Regions from separate parts of the Paenibacillus jepli genome, predicted to be linked through region 2. Evidence: riboswitches for the same ligand, from Rfam matches in the RefSeq annotation. Region 2 holds a riboswitch; the other holds the start of a gene.
What was found. A riboswitch is a leader RNA that binds a small molecule or an ion and turns the genes downstream of it on or off. The one in region 2 is predicted to bind ZMP and ZTP.

Region 1: it holds a riboswitch for ZMP and ZTP, as region 2 does, so the genes downstream of both, rpiB (ribose 5-phosphate isomerase B) here and ABC336_RS22560 (bifunctional 5,10-methylenetetrahydrofolate dehydrogenase/5,10-methenyltetrahydrofolate cyclohydrolase) in region 2, are expected to answer to the same signal.

What each region holds. Positions count from the first base shown of each region.
Region 1 is NZ_JBDFMD010000001.1:4,268,002-4,275,677, reverse strand. Features, by position in the region: gene ABC336_RS18540 (glycine-rich domain-containing protein) at 1-450, opposite strand, end outside; gene ABC336_RS18535 (hypothetical protein) at 691-822, shown strand; gene ABC336_RS18530 (serine hydroxymethyltransferase) at 933-2,180, opposite strand; gene ABC336_RS18525 (TIGR01440 family protein) at 2,285-2,899, opposite strand; gene rpiB (ribose 5-phosphate isomerase B) at 2,916-3,374, opposite strand; ZMP/ZTP riboswitch at 3,579-3,659, opposite strand; gene ABC336_RS18515 (low molecular weight protein arginine phosphatase) at 3,707-4,279, opposite strand; gene ABC336_RS18510 (manganese efflux pump MntP) at 4,383-4,943, opposite strand; gene ABC336_RS18505 (L-threonylcarbamoyladenylate synthase) at 5,283-6,461, opposite strand; gene spoIIR (stage II sporulation protein R) at 6,826-7,494, opposite strand.
Region 2 is NZ_JBDFMD010000001.1:5,290,665-5,298,340, reverse strand. Features, by position in the region: gene ABC336_RS22590 (S-layer homology domain-containing protein) at 1-285, shown strand, start outside; gene ABC336_RS22585 (gamma-glutamylcyclotransferase family protein) at 745-1,149, opposite strand; gene ABC336_RS22580 (hypothetical protein) at 1,248-1,865, opposite strand; gene aac(6') (aminoglycoside 6'-N-acetyltransferase) at 1,879-2,316, opposite strand; gene ABC336_RS22570 (NAD(P)/FAD-dependent oxidoreductase) at 2,533-3,462, shown strand; gene ABC336_RS22565 (class I SAM-dependent methyltransferase) at 3,466-4,224, shown strand; ZMP/ZTP riboswitch at 4,299-4,383, shown strand; gene ABC336_RS22560 (bifunctional 5,10-methylenetetrahydrofolate dehydrogenase/5,10-methenyltetrahydrofolate cyclohydrolase) at 4,468-5,325, shown strand; gene ABC336_RS22555 (cyclodeaminase/cyclohydrolase family protein) at 5,322-5,960, shown strand; gene ABC336_RS22550 (aldo/keto reductase) at 5,966-6,916, opposite strand; gene ABC336_RS22545 (helix-turn-helix transcriptional regulator) at 7,040-7,676, opposite strand, start outside.

The DNA.
Region 1 (7,676 bases), 1.0 Mb from region 2:
GGGCGTCCCGCTGTGCGGAGCATGATGGATCATCCGGCCGCAGAACCTCTCGCACATCTTCTGATACTCCATTGTGAACATCAGCATCTCATGCCATACCTCATCGACTTGTGCGCTGTACATCTCCACCCGGCGCAGCAGTGCGGCCATGAGCAGGAAACGCTTCTGTTCATGCCATCTCCACTGCCATTCGGTATCGCTCAGCTCCGGTTGCCGCTGCTGCAGCCTCTCCTTGACTCGCAGCTCATAATCAGCGGGAATCGACTGCTCCAGCCGGACCGCAGCTTCATAGGCCGGGTTCCCGGGATAGATGCCGAGCGTCTGGGGCGGCCGGTGGGCGGGATAGCCGATCCGGCCGGCCGCTGAGGCACGCTGACTCCGTTTCCATAATGAATAGGAGAGTACGATCACCAGCCCTGCGATCGCACCGCCTGCGATAAGCTGCTCCACAGCACCCGCTCCTTTACTACGTAGGTTGTTTAAAAAAGTCCGCTGTTGATTAAGCATATACTGCTCTCACTGTACCATATCAAAAGCCGCCCGACACCCTTATATCGCATTCCCGTACCGTCCAGCAGCCCCCTTCCGTTGAGGCGGTGCGTCGTTTGTTTAAGCGCCGCATCAACGGGTAATTCTAATAAACACCGTCAGCAAGCTTGGTTGACCATTATCCAGGAGGAGGAATAATCGATGAAAAGACGAATGTTGATGTCCGCACTCGGCATGGGAGCCGCTTACTTGCTCCGCAACAAGCAGGCCCGCCAGAAGCTCATGGATACCTTCCAATCCATCACAGGCAAGTCGAGACGGCGGGTTAAATAAGCAGACCCAGAGCCAGTCGGATTAATTGTACAGCAATCAACAGAACAAAGACTCCAGCGCCGCTTGCAGCGGCATTGGAGTCTTTGTTGGATCTGGCCCTGCCAGTGGAATTAATATTGCAGCCCAGGGTAAAGCGGGTATTGCGCGGTCAGCTCGCGTACCCGTGCTTCCGCTTTGGCCAATACGTCGCTGTCCTCAGGATTTTTGAGCGTCATTGCGATGACCTCGGCGATGACCTTCATCGCAGCCTCGTCCATGCCCCGGGAGGTAGCGGCAGGCGTACCGATCCGGATGCCGCTGGTAATGAACGGCGAAGTCGGGTCGAACGGAATCGCGTTTTTGTTGACAGTGATGCCGACTTGATCCAGCAGATGCTCGGCTTGCTTGCCTGTGATGTTCAGGCCGCGCGTATCGACCAGCATCAGATGATTGTCTGTGCCGCCGGAGACGATGTTCAGCCCCTCGCCGGCCAGTGCGTCTGCCAGTACGCGAGCGTTGTTCACAACCTTCTGGGCGTATTCCTTAAAGGACGGCTGCAGCGCTTCGCCGAAGGCGACCGCCTTGGCAGCGATGATATGCATGAGCGGACCGCCCTGCGAGCCAGGGAACACCGCTTTGTCGATCGCTGCTGCCCACGGCTTGCGGCACAGGATCAGACCGCCGCGCGGACCGCGCAGCGTCTTATGTGTTGTCGTCGTCACGAAATGCGCGTGCGGTACCGGACTCGGATGCAGACCTGCCGCCACGAGACCGGCGATATGCGCCATGTCGACCATGAACAGCGCGCCCACGTCGTTTGCGATCTGGCCCAGTTTCTCAAAGTCGATGATCCGCGGATAAGCACTTGCGCCGGCCACGATCATCTTGGGGCGATGCTTGAACGCGGCCTTGCGGACTTCGTCGTAATTGATCGTAAAGGTATCCTCTTCGACGCCGTATGCGACGAAGTTGTAGAGCAGACCGGAAGCGTTGACCGGGCTGCCGTGCGTCAGGTGACCGCCATGCGCCAGGTTCATGCCCAGCACGGTGTCGCCAGGATTGAGCGTTGCCAGATAGACTGCCATATTGGCTTGCGCGCCGGAGTGCGGCTGTACGTTGGCATGCTCGGCGCCGAACAGCTCCTTGGCGCGGTTGCGGGCGATGTCCTCGGCGATGTCGACGTGCTCGCAGCCGCCGTAGAAACGCTTGCCCGGATAGCCCTCGGCATACTTGTTGGTCAGCACAGAGCCCATGGCTTCGAGCACGGCCTCACTGACGATATTCTCCGATGCGATCAACTCGATGTTGTCGCGCTGACGCTTCAGCTCCAGGCCAAGCGCCGCGAGCAATTCGGGATCCTGTTTGCGCAGATGTTCCATAAGTAATAATATCCTCCCTGGATGCCGGCTCCGCCCGGCCCTGGCCGGTCTGTCCGGTGCGGGCCGCGGCGCGCGGGCATCAAATATAGTAATGGATTGAATCTCTAATCACATGTGCCGCCCCGCTGCTCGGGGGCGGACTCGGCCTCCCCCAGCACCGGCTGGCCGTCCAGCGTATATACTGCCCTTGCACCACCGATCAGCCGCGGCCGCGTCGTCGCCATCGTGACGTGAGCTGCTCCGATGCTGCGGATCGCAGGACGCAGCGGGACCGCAACACGGCGCAGATGCATGCCGATCAGCGTATCGCCGATATCGATGCCGGCATCGGCTTGTACGGCATCGACCAGCACCGGATCATTTAGCATCCGGTACGAGTAGGCCGCCATCGAGCCGCCTGCGCCCGGGATCGGTACGGCTGCTACTTCCTCCAGCCGGTAACGTTCCGCTGCCTCGCGCGTCAGCACGAGCGCCCGGTTGAGATGCTCGCAGCACTGGTAGACGGGGTAGAAGCCCCGTTCCCGGCGCACCGCCTCGATGCCTTCATAGATCGCCTGCGCGATCTCCTGCGTCCCTGAGGTGCCGATCCGCCGACCGGCCACTTCGCTTGTACTGACGCCGATAACCAGCAGCTGGCCGCTGCGCAGCCCCGCCGCTTCGGCCAGCTCGCGCACCGTCGCTGTCGTATCGGCTGTTATCGCCTGCAGTTCCGTATTCATTCAGCATGCCTCCCGTTTAAGGATGCGAGGAATATTTGTCTTCGAGCGCCTTGACCTTACCTACGCGGCCGATATGCCGCTCACCTTCGGAGAACGGCGTCTCCAGCCAGATCCTGATGATCTCCTGGGCTACGCCAGGTCCGATGACGCGCTCGCCGAGAGCCAGCACATTGGTGTCATTGTGCTCGCGGGTCGCTTTGGCGGAGAACAGATCATGCGTCAGGGCGCAGCGGATGCCGGGAATCTTGTTGGCGGCGATGGACATCCCGATACCGGTCCCGCAGATCAGAATCCCGCGCTCGGCTGTCCCTTCGATCACCTGGTTGCATACTTCGAGAGCATAGTCGGGATAATCGACCGATTGCTCGCAGCTGCAGCCGAAATCCTGCACCTCGTGCCCCAGCGACTCCAGGAAAGGAATCACGACATCCTTCAAGCGGTACCCCGCATGGTCAGCGCCGATTGCAATTTTCATACGAACCCTCCTAAAAGTTTTCCGAAGGAAAACTCACTTCGGAAGCGTGTGCTTAAGTTTTGCGAAGCAAAACTGCTTCGAAAGCATATGCTTAGTTTTCCGAAGGAAAACTCACTTCGGAAGCGTGTGCTTATGTTTTGCTCTCCCCATTATACCCGAATCACCCTCAAAAGACGAAAAAGAGCATGACGTGCAATGCACGCTGCTCTTTGCCCAGGCGACCGGCCCTATGTTCCGATGCTCCCCCGTGGTTGCCCACTTCCGTCGCCAGTTACACCGGATCCTTGATTGTTACCCTAACTATATAGCAACCCTATCCAAAAATCAAGCGGCTACTTCAGCTTGCGCAGCAGCTTCTGGACCGCTTCGGCAATCTCCTCCGCCGTCATCTCGTACTGCGCCAGACTGCCGCCGAACGGATCACCGATATCGAAGCTCGGGATCCGCGCTTCCAGCTCCAGCAGACGCGCCCGCTCCTGCTCCGTAAGCTGTCCCCCAAGCGCCTGCTTCATATGCAGATCCGTGTAGAGACGCTCCAGCTCTTCAATATCGGACAGCACCGCTTCCTCGCGGGCTACATATTCCTTCAGCGTGTGGCTCTTCTCCACGGCTTGCGGATACCGCTCCAGCAGGTGGCGCTTGTGGCCGGCCGTCATCGTCAAGATCAGATCCGCCCAATTAACCGCCTCGGCAGTCAGCGCGTGCGAGCTCTTATTGTGACTAATCTGACGGTGCCGCAGCGTCTCGGAGGCATGCGCGGATATCGGCAGCCCGTCTACCGTCGACACTCCCGCCGACCGCACCTCGACCGCGATTCCTTCCCGCTCCGCCATATCGCGCAGCAAAGCTTCCGCCATCGGGCTGCGGCAGGTGTTGCCGGTACATACGAATAAAATGCGTTTCAACGGCACAACTCTCCTTTCTGCCGGCGCAGACACAGATGTGTTCAATGTATAATACTAGTTCTCCATTATCACCAGTGTACCCTTTATTTTCACCAGATCCGGATCAGAATAAAAACATCAGACCGAATACAAGCAGGATAATACCGCCGCACGCTTCGCCATAGTCTCCCAAACTGCCCCCCGCCCGGCGGCCGATCAACAGTCCAATGATCGACATCAGACCGCCGAACAAGCCGAACATCAGCACGGTCAGCAGCATGTTCGCCGAGAACATCCCCAGTGACACGCCGACCGAAAAAGAATCCACACTCACCGTAAGACCCAGCAGCAGCGTCCCCCAAAGCGACCGGTGATCGATGCTGCTCTCCGAGCCGGGACGCAGCGAATGATACACCATATGCGCGCCCAGCAAGAATAGCAGAACCCCCGCTGCTGTAGTCGCCACTTGACCGAGCAAGCCGCTCATAAAATTTCCCGTCAGAATGCCCAGCAGGGGCATCGCCACATGAAACAAGGCGATCACGCAGCTGAGCCTCAGCACGTGACGCAGCCGGATCCCCTTCAGGCCGATCCCGATCCCCAGCGAGAAGGCATCCATCCCAAGCGCCACGGCCATCAACACTATCGTCATCAGCTGCCCTGCCGGTACGGTAGCTTCACCCATCATGGATGGCAGTCCTCCCCACGTCCAATCCGTCATTTGTTATCCAGCATATGCGGACAAGACGGCAAACATGACCAAGCCCTGTGTGAGGAACGGGGAGGGTCGGTAAAGGAAGAATACCGTTTACTGAGTTGGCGGCAATGGAGACACAGAGCCGTTTACGGAAGCCTCGCTTGGGGCATATAGCCTGTTAGCGTTATGCAGAGCTGGACGGCAAGACTGTCGCCTTATCAGCTCTGTACGGGGGCTCACGAGATCTGCACTAGGACTGACAGGATCAGGAACAGACTAGCTGCGGCATGCGGGAAAATTTCTCGTCCACGCATCTTCTGGCTTGCGCTATACTTCCACAACGCGGTGGCCTGCGGCTTTGACCAGACGGTTCATCAATGCGTCGCCGATCCCGCCAGCCGGACACGCCTCCGCCCAGATGCGCTCCACGCCGCTGCTGTCCATCTCCCGCAGCGCGGCATACAGGCCCTGCGCTGCCGTCTCCAGCTCTACTAGCGAACCGATCGCCAGGACGACGTCGGCGCGGTAATCCGCAGCATGCTCCGCATACGTAAGCACGCCGGTGACAGTTCCCCGCGCCCGGGCCGCGTCGATCGCGGACTGGATATACTCCTGCATCCGGACAGCCGCACCCTGCACGAGCTGCATCTCGCCCCTCGGCGCATAATGAGCATACTTCATGCCGGGAGAACGGGGCGCCTCCGGCTCGACTGCGGCGGATGACGCGGTCTCGCGCTGAGGGACTGCGAGACCCCCGGCAGTGACGTCCGCCGAGCCCGTCGCGGGCCGCTGCGGCGCACTCCCGTCAGACGAGCCGGTTACGGGCAGCTGGGGCGCACGCCTGTCAGGCGTCCGGCTCACCTCGGCGAAGCGGCTGAGCGCTTCGGCAGTGACCCCACCGGGCCGGAGGATGACGATCCGGCCGTCGACCACCTGGATGACGGTCGATTCCAATCCGATGCCCGTCGGCCCGCCGTCGACGAGCCCGTCGATCCGCCCGCCCAGATCCTCCGCCACGTGATCGGCCCGGGTCGGACTGGGCCGCCCGGACCGGTTGGCGCTGGGAGCCGCGACCGGACATCCCGCCGCGGCGATGAGCCGGAGCGCCACCGGGTGGTCCGGCATCCGCACGGCCACTGTATCCAGACCTGCGGTCACGAGCGGCGAGAGCGCTCCGGGACGGACAGGCAGGACCAGGGTGAGCGGCCCCGGCCAGAACGCCCCCATAAGTTCAGCCTCCAGGTCGCTGCAAGACTCTGTCAGCTGCGCCATCTGCTCCCGCTCGGCGATATGGACGATCAGCGGATTATCGGCAGGCCTGCCCTTGGCCTCGAAGATACGGGCTACCGCCTTGTCATTGGAGGCATCAGCCCCCAGACCGTAGACCGTCTCCGTCGGAAAAGCGATCAGGAAGCCGCGGCGCAGCAGCGCCGCCGCTTCCTGCAGTCCCGATTCGGCGGAGATCGACGTTTGGTCCTTCGCCAGGGTGTCAGCGCTCCCGAACATCGAAGATGATTCCGAGGCGCCATCTATTGCATTCTTATATTCAGTCGAATATACATGCCATCGTTTGGTCACATGATTCATTCCTTCAGCACTTGTCGAATCGGCATCAGCCGCATCCATTATACCATATCATGTTGTGTCGCAGTGATGTTAGCAGCTGCCGAGCACAGGAGACGCCCGCCCCCTGCATACGGACAGACGATCCGTTATTCGTCATCAGAAGTGCCCATCAGCATCCATCATACCCGCCTTTCGAGCGGATTCAAGTAACGTTTTACCCCTGGTTGAGCTTTGGTCGCCTTATGCAGCATTATCAATATATGTGCAACTACTCTGTCCGCAGCGGCATCGGAAAGGCTTTATCTCAGCTGAACAGCCCGCGGAAGAATTCGATGATCGACTGGATCAGATCCCAGAGGAAGAACCGAACCTCCGGCGCTTCACCAAGCTCCGGCAGCTCTGCCGGACTATCACCCGCTGTAGCTTCGGCGACCGTCGGCTCTGCTGCCACTGCTTCACCGCTAATTCCGTCTACGAAGCACAGCGGCGGAAACAGCACACACCACCAGTTCTGCCCCATACCTGCTCCGAGCGTCACCCGCACCGCTTCATAATCGCCCGCCGGATATACCTGGCTGCCGTACATTTTGGTAGGGAAAGGCACCGTCCCCAGCTCGACCTCGAAGCCGTAGTTAAACCCGCGGCTCTCCAGCACCTCGGCAATCCGGGCTTCCAGCACATCCATGTTCGTCAGGATGGTTGCGCGCGCCTCATTAATAGACTGCGGGCCACTCGCCCATGCCTCCATCTCAGCGACAATGGCGTCTCGGACATGGCGTTTGATCGCCTGATCCTGGGGAGCATCGGAGTTGGCCAGGATACGCAGGCGGATCGATTCCTCGGGGATCGAGCCCTGCACCACAGCTGCGTCCATACGCTGGCCTTCCCAGCTCATGATAAGTACCATCAGAACAACAAACAGATAACCGTACGATACGCGATAAGAAAAACGGGTATGATTGCGGATAACCATGTCACACAAGCCCCTCTCGTACGCATCCGTCGATGCGTCAGCTTGCGTTCCGGAACGTCTATGCTCCTCAGTATGTCCGGCCTATCCACTCTCTAAACCTATTAATCTCTGATTCAAGTAAATGGCAGGTCGAATCTAGCAGAGAACGGGCGGAGCACAGGTTCGTTGGAGCGGGCGGAGCT
Region 2 (7,676 bases):
CAGAACCGGTTCCAGCCGCGCGCTGCGATCAGCCGCCAGGAGCTGGCCGTGATGGTGGCCCGCTATGCAGCTGCCACGGAGTATGCCTTGCCTGTCATGAACCAGCCGCTAAGCTTCGGCGACCGTTCGCAGTTCGGCGAATGGGCGGTGGAAGCGATCGGCGCGCTCCAGCAGGCCGGGATTATCGACGGCCTCGGCGATGGCCGGTTCAACCCGCGCGGCACAGCCACCCGCGCGGAAGCGGCCAAGATGATCGCCGTGCTGCTGCAGGGCATGAGCAGGTAAATTTGTGTGATCGAGGCTGCTGGGCATGATGGCGCCAGATCGCTTCCGCAACGATGGCGACCGCCGGAAGCGTACGATAGCATGTGATGACGCCGCTGTTTCCTTCCTTTCTTCTCAGGGAGGAACAGCGGCGTTTTTTTTGCTGGCATTTAACTGGCTAGTCACCCCATGTACGTTGGCTATAGGGCTATTTTCTATATCAGCTGCTGCCCGCGTGCTGAGCTCGACCTTTTCGTAATCCTAACGGCTGCGTGCAGCTGCTCCAACCCACTGAACACGAAATTTCATATTCATTTCGCTCAAACACGCGGTAGGTAACTGAATAAGCACGATTTTTCGAGTTCATTTGCCGATTTAGAGGATAATCGACCCATTGAATATGATATTTTCATATTTGTTGGACAGAAACATTAGATTTAGGGAGCGGAATGCTCTATCCAGATGCGCTTTGGCAGTTAACTACTCTTCGCTGCGCAGCGTTCCCAGGTGGTAAGCACACCAGTCTCCTGAGTCGATGAGCCGGCCGCTGGCCGGCAGTCCGGGATATACATACACCCAGGCTATGTAACTGCTGCCTTCTGCGGCGACCTCCGCCTCGACCCGCTCGTATTCATTGGGTCCGTCAGGCCCGTAGTAGTCCTCCAGCTCGTCCAGGCGGCTCAGTACATCCGGTGTCACCCGGTAGAGCTCGCCGTGAGTACATGCCTCAGCATCCAGGACAATCGCCGGATAACCAAGTCCCGTATCCCATAACTGCGCCGCCAGTCGGGCTTGTCCGGACACCAGCTCGCTGTCCGACAGATATGCCGCATGGTTGCATTCGCTGCAGCGCAGCGTGCCATAGACAAACACCAGTTCATGCATTGGCAAATTCGCTTCGCCCCTTTTCTCGTCCTATCCGGCTGCTTCCTCCAGCCAAGCCTGAAAAGCAGACCACGACTTCGCGTTCAGACGCCGGACAATCACGGTATGCGCATATCCCCCTGCCCTGCTTGCGGCGCACCCAGTGGAAGATGGCGCTCGGCCCGGAAGCTCCGGACGCAGACGATCGTCCCCGCTGTGCCGCAGATCAAGAATGCGAGCAGTACGATTCCCATTTGCTTGAGCATAAGGAATAGATCGCTCATGAAATCTTTGCGGAGCGTGTAACTGCCCGGATCGCCTTCATCATCCAACGTCAGCGCAACCGTATACCAGCCCTCCTCCTCTACTTGAAACCGATAGACAGATTGTCCTCCTGTACCGTTTACCGTATAAGTCGTAGATGTGTCGGGGAGCACGCGCAGCTCCTGCTGGTCATTGAACACCTGCACATGCAGGCTGCGCACCTGGTTTCCCAGCGATTCGCTGGGCGTGAACGTGGCGCTAAAGGGAAGGAGCGACCCGTGAAGCTCGAATTCCCGAAATACCTGGTACTTGCCCGGCTTCATGAGAATGGATACACCGGTATCCAGCGACAGTACGATCCGTTCCATCCGGACGACGGTCACCAGCATGGCAGCTGCCGATGCGCCGATCCCGCCGAGCAGGATGATCCCGGCCAAGATCAGCAAGCCGTAGCGCTGTAAAAATCGCGGCATAGCGTTGTCTCCCCTACAAATCCTTGATATAAGCGACGATGCGTCCAGCCTCCCGGAAGCCTACCCGCTCGTGAAACGCCTGGCTGCCAGTGTTATGAAGCTCTGTATCGGACGCCAGCTCGCGGCAGCCCGCGGCTCTGGCCCACTCGGATCCTGCTTTCACCAGTGCCCGGGAGACGCCCTGACCGCGATGTCCCTCTGCCACATAGATGCCCTCGACAAAGCCAACCGGACTGCTGACGGCCCCCTCGACATAATCTTTTCTTAACGACAAATGAATAAATCCGATGCGTGCTTCACCAGCGACAGCAACAAGGACTTGATTGTTGTCAGAATGCAGCATCGCCGCGAACTCCGTCCGCAGTTCCTCTTTTTCACTGTCCGGCCATAGCAGGAAGGCCAGTTCGGCCACATCGCCGACGTGTGCTTCGGTTGCTTTTTCGATCTGCATGATGAACGCCACCTTTGAGTATAAAATCGACTTGTTCAGTTCTCTCTTGATTATGAAACATGCGTTCCGGAAAGGGAAGCGATTCTTTCGCACATAAGAGACGTGAGATGCGCTTGACATTCTGGCGCAATCACGACTATTATAGATACACAAGATCTTTTATTGTCTCAATAAAGGACTTAAAGAGTCTGTTAAATCCGCTAAGGAGGCAGGAAAATGACAATGAATACTTACGAATGTGCCATCGTCGGCGGCGGCCCCGCCGGTTTGAACGCTGCGCTTGTACTCGGCCGGGCCAGGCGGCGCGTAGCTCTGCTGGATAACAATCAGCCGCGCAATGCGGTGACGCATGCTTCTCACGGGTTTATTACCCGTGATGGTATCAAGCCTGAAGAGTTCCGCCGCATCGGTTATGAGGAAGTGCTGCGTTATCCGAGTGTAGAGCATCACGAGGAGGAGGTCATCCGCATCGGGCGGCTCGAAGATGGCTTCGAGCTGGAGACGGCAGCAGGCAAGCGGATTCGGGCGCGCAAGATCATCCTCTCGTCCGGGCTCAAAGAAGTGCTGCCCGAAATCGACGGGGCCCGCGAATATTATGGCAAGAGCCTGTTCAACTGCCCGTTCTGCGACGGCTGGGAGCTGCGCGATCAGCCGCTGGTCGCCCTCTCGGAGAACAGCGATCTCTTCCATAAGGCCAAGCTGCTCATGAACTGGAGCCGCGACCTTATCTTGTGCACCAACGGAAAAGGAACGGTAACGGAAGAGGAAAGAGAGCAGTTGGCGGCAAGGAACGTACGGGTTATCGACACGCCGGTTGCCGCATTTGCCGGTCAGGACGGACAACTGGAGGCGGTTGTCTTCACTGACGGCACGCGGATCGCCCGCACTGGCGGCTTCCTCTCCCCTGCCCAGGTGCCGCAGCTCGTGCTCCATGAATCTCTGGGATGCGAGAAGAATGAAATGGACGGTCTCGTCGTCGACGCGATGGGACGGACGACAGCATCCGGCGTCTACGCCGCAGGGGATGCTTCGTATGTTATGCCCTCCCAGTTGATCTTCGCCGCAGCCTCCGGCAGCCGCGCTGGCATCGGCGTCCATGCCGATCTGACTGAGGAAGACTGGCACAAGCAGTCTCAGGAGGCGTGAACGATGGCTCATGGTTGGAATGGGCCATCCCGTCCAGACGCAGCGCGCCAGTTCCAACAGCCCATCGATGAGCTGTTGGCGCTGCTGCAGCCCCGGCCGGGAGAGCGTATCCTCGACGCCGGGTGCGGTTCGGGGGATCTGACCGCCCGGATCGCCGCCTCCGGAGCAGCTGTGCAAGGCATCGACAGTTCGGCGGAAGCCATCGCCAGGGCCCGTGTGCAGCATCCGCAGCTGGATCTCCAGGTGTCGGACCTGACCAGTTACCGCAGTGCGCATCCCTATGATGCGGTTTTCTCCCACGCGGTCCTGCATTGGGTCGCAGACGCCGAAGCCGCCGCCGCTTCCATCCGACTGGCGCTCCGCCCGGGCGGCCGGTTCGTCGCCGAGTTCGCCGGGCAGGGCAACACTGCTGCGATCCTCACTGGGCTCGAACAGGTCTTGACGAGTCAAGGCTACGCGTGGGAAGGCCGCAACCCATGGTATCACCCCACCATTGGTCAGTACGCCAGCCTTCTCGAACGGATCGGCTTTCGCGTCACCTACGCCCAGCACACGGGGCATGCCAGACCGCTGCAAGGGGAAGACGGCCTGCAGAGATGGCTGGCCAGCTTTTCTTCAGTTCTGCTACCCGATCTTAGTCCTCCCGAGCAGGCTGCGATCATCCAGAACGTCGAAGATAGGCTCCGGCCCCAGCTTTACGACGGCGAGCGATGGATGATCGATATCAGTCGGCTGCGCATCTCTGCGGTTAGAGTTCGCTAGAGCCTGTATCTGCCACCAAAATAATCTCCACCCCCTCTTTCCAACTTTCCCCTTCTCTGCTAGAATAGATCAAACACCCTGCGGCAACTGGCGATGCGAGTGGAATCAACCACAAGGGAGCCTGCAGGTCCGACTATTCCGTTCGCCTGGGAAAAGTATCTGAACGCGGCTTCGTCTGATGACGAGCTTCGTACAGATGCTTTTTTTCGTTCTTGAAGCCTATTCTGAAGGAGGTCTTCCGCAATGACTGTCATTATGAAAGCCAAGGAAGCTGCTGATGAGGTGTACCGCCAGGTCAAGATGGAGGTTGGAGCATGCAAACAAAAAGGGATCTACCCCACGCTGGCCGTGCTGCTGGTGGAGGGTGATCCGGCATCGGCGTACTATGCCGCGGCCAAGCGGAAGGTAGCCGAGAGGCTGGGCATCAACTATGAGATGCACACCGCAAGCGCGGATGTAAGCGAGGATGAAGTGCTGAACATGCTCGAAGCCTGGAACGGGGACCCGAGGGTACATGGCATCCTGCTCGAGCTGCCCCTGCCTCCGCATCTCGCGGGCAGGCATCTGGAGAATGCTGTCTGTGCCGAGAAAGATATCGATGGAGTGAACCACTGGAACCAGCAGGCCACGAGGACAGGCGAGCCCGGACTGTACCCGGCAACCCCTCAAGCCTGCATCCGGCTGCTTAAGCATTATGGCTATACACTGGAGGGCAAAAATGTGACCCTGGTCGGCCGAGGCCAGACCGTCGGCATGCCGCTCTTCCATATGCTGCAGCACGAGCAGGCGACCGTAACCGTCTGTCACTCGCGGACCCCGGATCTTGCCTTTCACCTGGGACATGCCGACATCGCCTTTGTCGCCGTAGGGCGTCCCGATACGGTCAAGGGATCGATGGTGCATGATGGCTTGGCTGTCATCGATGCCGGCATCCATGAGACAGAGGACGGGCGAATCGTCGGCGATGTCTCGTCCGAGGCGCGCGACCGCGCCGCCGCATTATCCCCCGTGCCTGGCGGTGTCGGCACCTTGACGACCGCTATCCTGTTCGAGAATTTGATGACAGCTGTCAGGACACAATTTGAGGAGGCGTGGAAATGACGGAGCAGCTTACCTGGGATCATCCGACCCGCACGTTCCTGGAGCGTGCCGCCAGTGCCGAGCCGACGCCGGGCGGCGGCAGCGTCGCTTCCCTGGCTGCGGCGCTCGCCGCAGCCATGACCTCGATGGCCGCCCGGCTGTCTCAGGGCGACAAGTACGCCGAGCATCGCGGCCAGACCGATGAAGCGATCCGGCTGCTGCAGACGTTGACGGCTTCCTGTGAGCGTCTGATGCATGCGGATATTACAGCCTTTGACGGCTACATGGCAGCGCTGCGGCTGCCCAAGGAGACAGCGGAAGACAAGCTCGCCCGCCGGCAAGCCCTCGACAAGGCTACCGAGGAGGCAATCGAGGTACCGCTGCAGCTGGTCCGGCTATGCGGGGATGGCATCCGCTGTACGCAACGCCTTGCTGCGATCTGCAACCCGCATGTCATCTCCGACCTCGGGATCGGCGCCATCCTCTTCGACGCGGCCGCCCAGTCTGCCGGACTAACGGTGGAGATCAATCTCGCCGCGCTTCGCGACCAAGCCGTCAAGACGCGCTATGCCAAAAGCCTCGCCGCCCAGATCCGCGAGATCGCCGATCTGAAAAGCGAGGCCCTGGAGATCACGCGCACGCGAATCGGGTCGTAGTGGAGCTAGAAGGCGCCAAAGCGGCTGCCCGCGGCGACGTTCTTGGGGGAGATCCGCTCGATTGCCGCGAGGTCGTCTGCCGACAGCTCGACCTGCAGGGCGCCGAGATTTTCTTCTACACGCTCCAGCCGCTTGGTGCCGGGGATCGGTACGACGCCTTCGCCCTGGGCCAGCAGCCAAGCAAGCGCCAGTTGGGCAGGCGTGCACCGTTTCCGTGCCGCCATCTCCTCGATCAGGCCGACGACTTCGATATTTTTGTAGAAATTGTCACCCTGGAACCGGGGGAAATGGTGACGGTAATCGTCCGCCGGCAGATCCTCCGGCTTCTTGATCTGGCCGGTCAGGAAGCCTCTGCCGAGCGGACTGTAAGGCACCAGGCCGATGCCCAGTTCCCGGAGCACGGGCAGCACCTCATCCTCCAGCTCACGGCTCCATAATGAATACTCGGTCTGCACAGCCGAGATCGGATGTATCGCGTGGGCACGACGGATCGTCTCGGGCGGCGCCTCGGACAATCCGATATAACGTACTTTTCCCTGCTGTACGAGATCGGCCAGCGTCCCCACCGTCTCTTCAATCGGCGTGTTCGGATCGGGCCGGTGCTGGTAATACAGATCGATATAGTCCGTGCCGAGACTGTACAGACTGGCATCGACCGATTTTTTGATATAAGCGGGATCGCCTTTCGGCCCCTGTCCGTGCGTAATGCCGAACTTGGTAGCGATGATGGCATTCTCCCGTTTTCCTTTGAATGCGCGTCCCACCAGCTTTTCGTTGCCGCCAAATCGCCCTGCCGTGAAATCCCCGTACAGATCGGCTGTATCGAAGAGCGTCACCCCCAGATCAAGTGCCCCATGAATCGTGCGGACGGATCGATCATCGTCTGGCATCATCATCGTCCCTAACCCCAGCGCGGATACTTCCAGTCCTTGACGTCCCAGCTGTCGTGTCTGCATGTTGTACAACCTCCTCGTATTGTATGTGTTGGACCCGCAAGAAAAGTCTACCCGACAGCGGGATGCCCAGCCACTCCAAGGTTATACTAGTAGCCAGATTACCAGGATACGACCCGGCACCGGCTATCGTGCTGGCGTGTACAGACACATATGCACCCGCTCGGTATCGGAGGCGCTGGACCAGGATTGAACATCAAAAACCTTCGGCGCTTCCGCTGCTGGATGCTGCACCATCACCCGGCTGACTTTCGGAATCCCGATATCATAACGGAGCCACAGCTCGGCAAACGAGGGACTTTCCCGGATGAGCTCGGCCACAACGGTTTCATACCAGAGATCGCCTGAATGCTGATCAACATACGTCCGAAATACCGACACGGCAAATTGCGCAAACACCTCCCAGTCCACAATCCGCTCGCGCAGACCTGGATGGGTGAACAGCAGGTTGATGAAAATGCGCTGCTCCGGCGGCAATTCACCAAAGTCAATTAGCCATTCGGCAACCCCGCGGTTCCAGACCAGCAGCTCGGTGCGGTCATTGGTAATGAAGGCAGGATAGGGAAAGGCATCGACCGTGCTCTGCAGCTTGTCCTGATGGACACCACCCGGGGTGGCACCCTCCTTCCCTTCACTGGGGTCCCACAGCTGGTACAAGTGTGCGCTCTCCTCCGTAGTCAGCTGAAGCGCCTTTGCCAGACTCCGTATGACCTCCACTGAAGCCGTGACGGACCGGCCTTGTTCAAGCCAGGTGTAGTAGGTG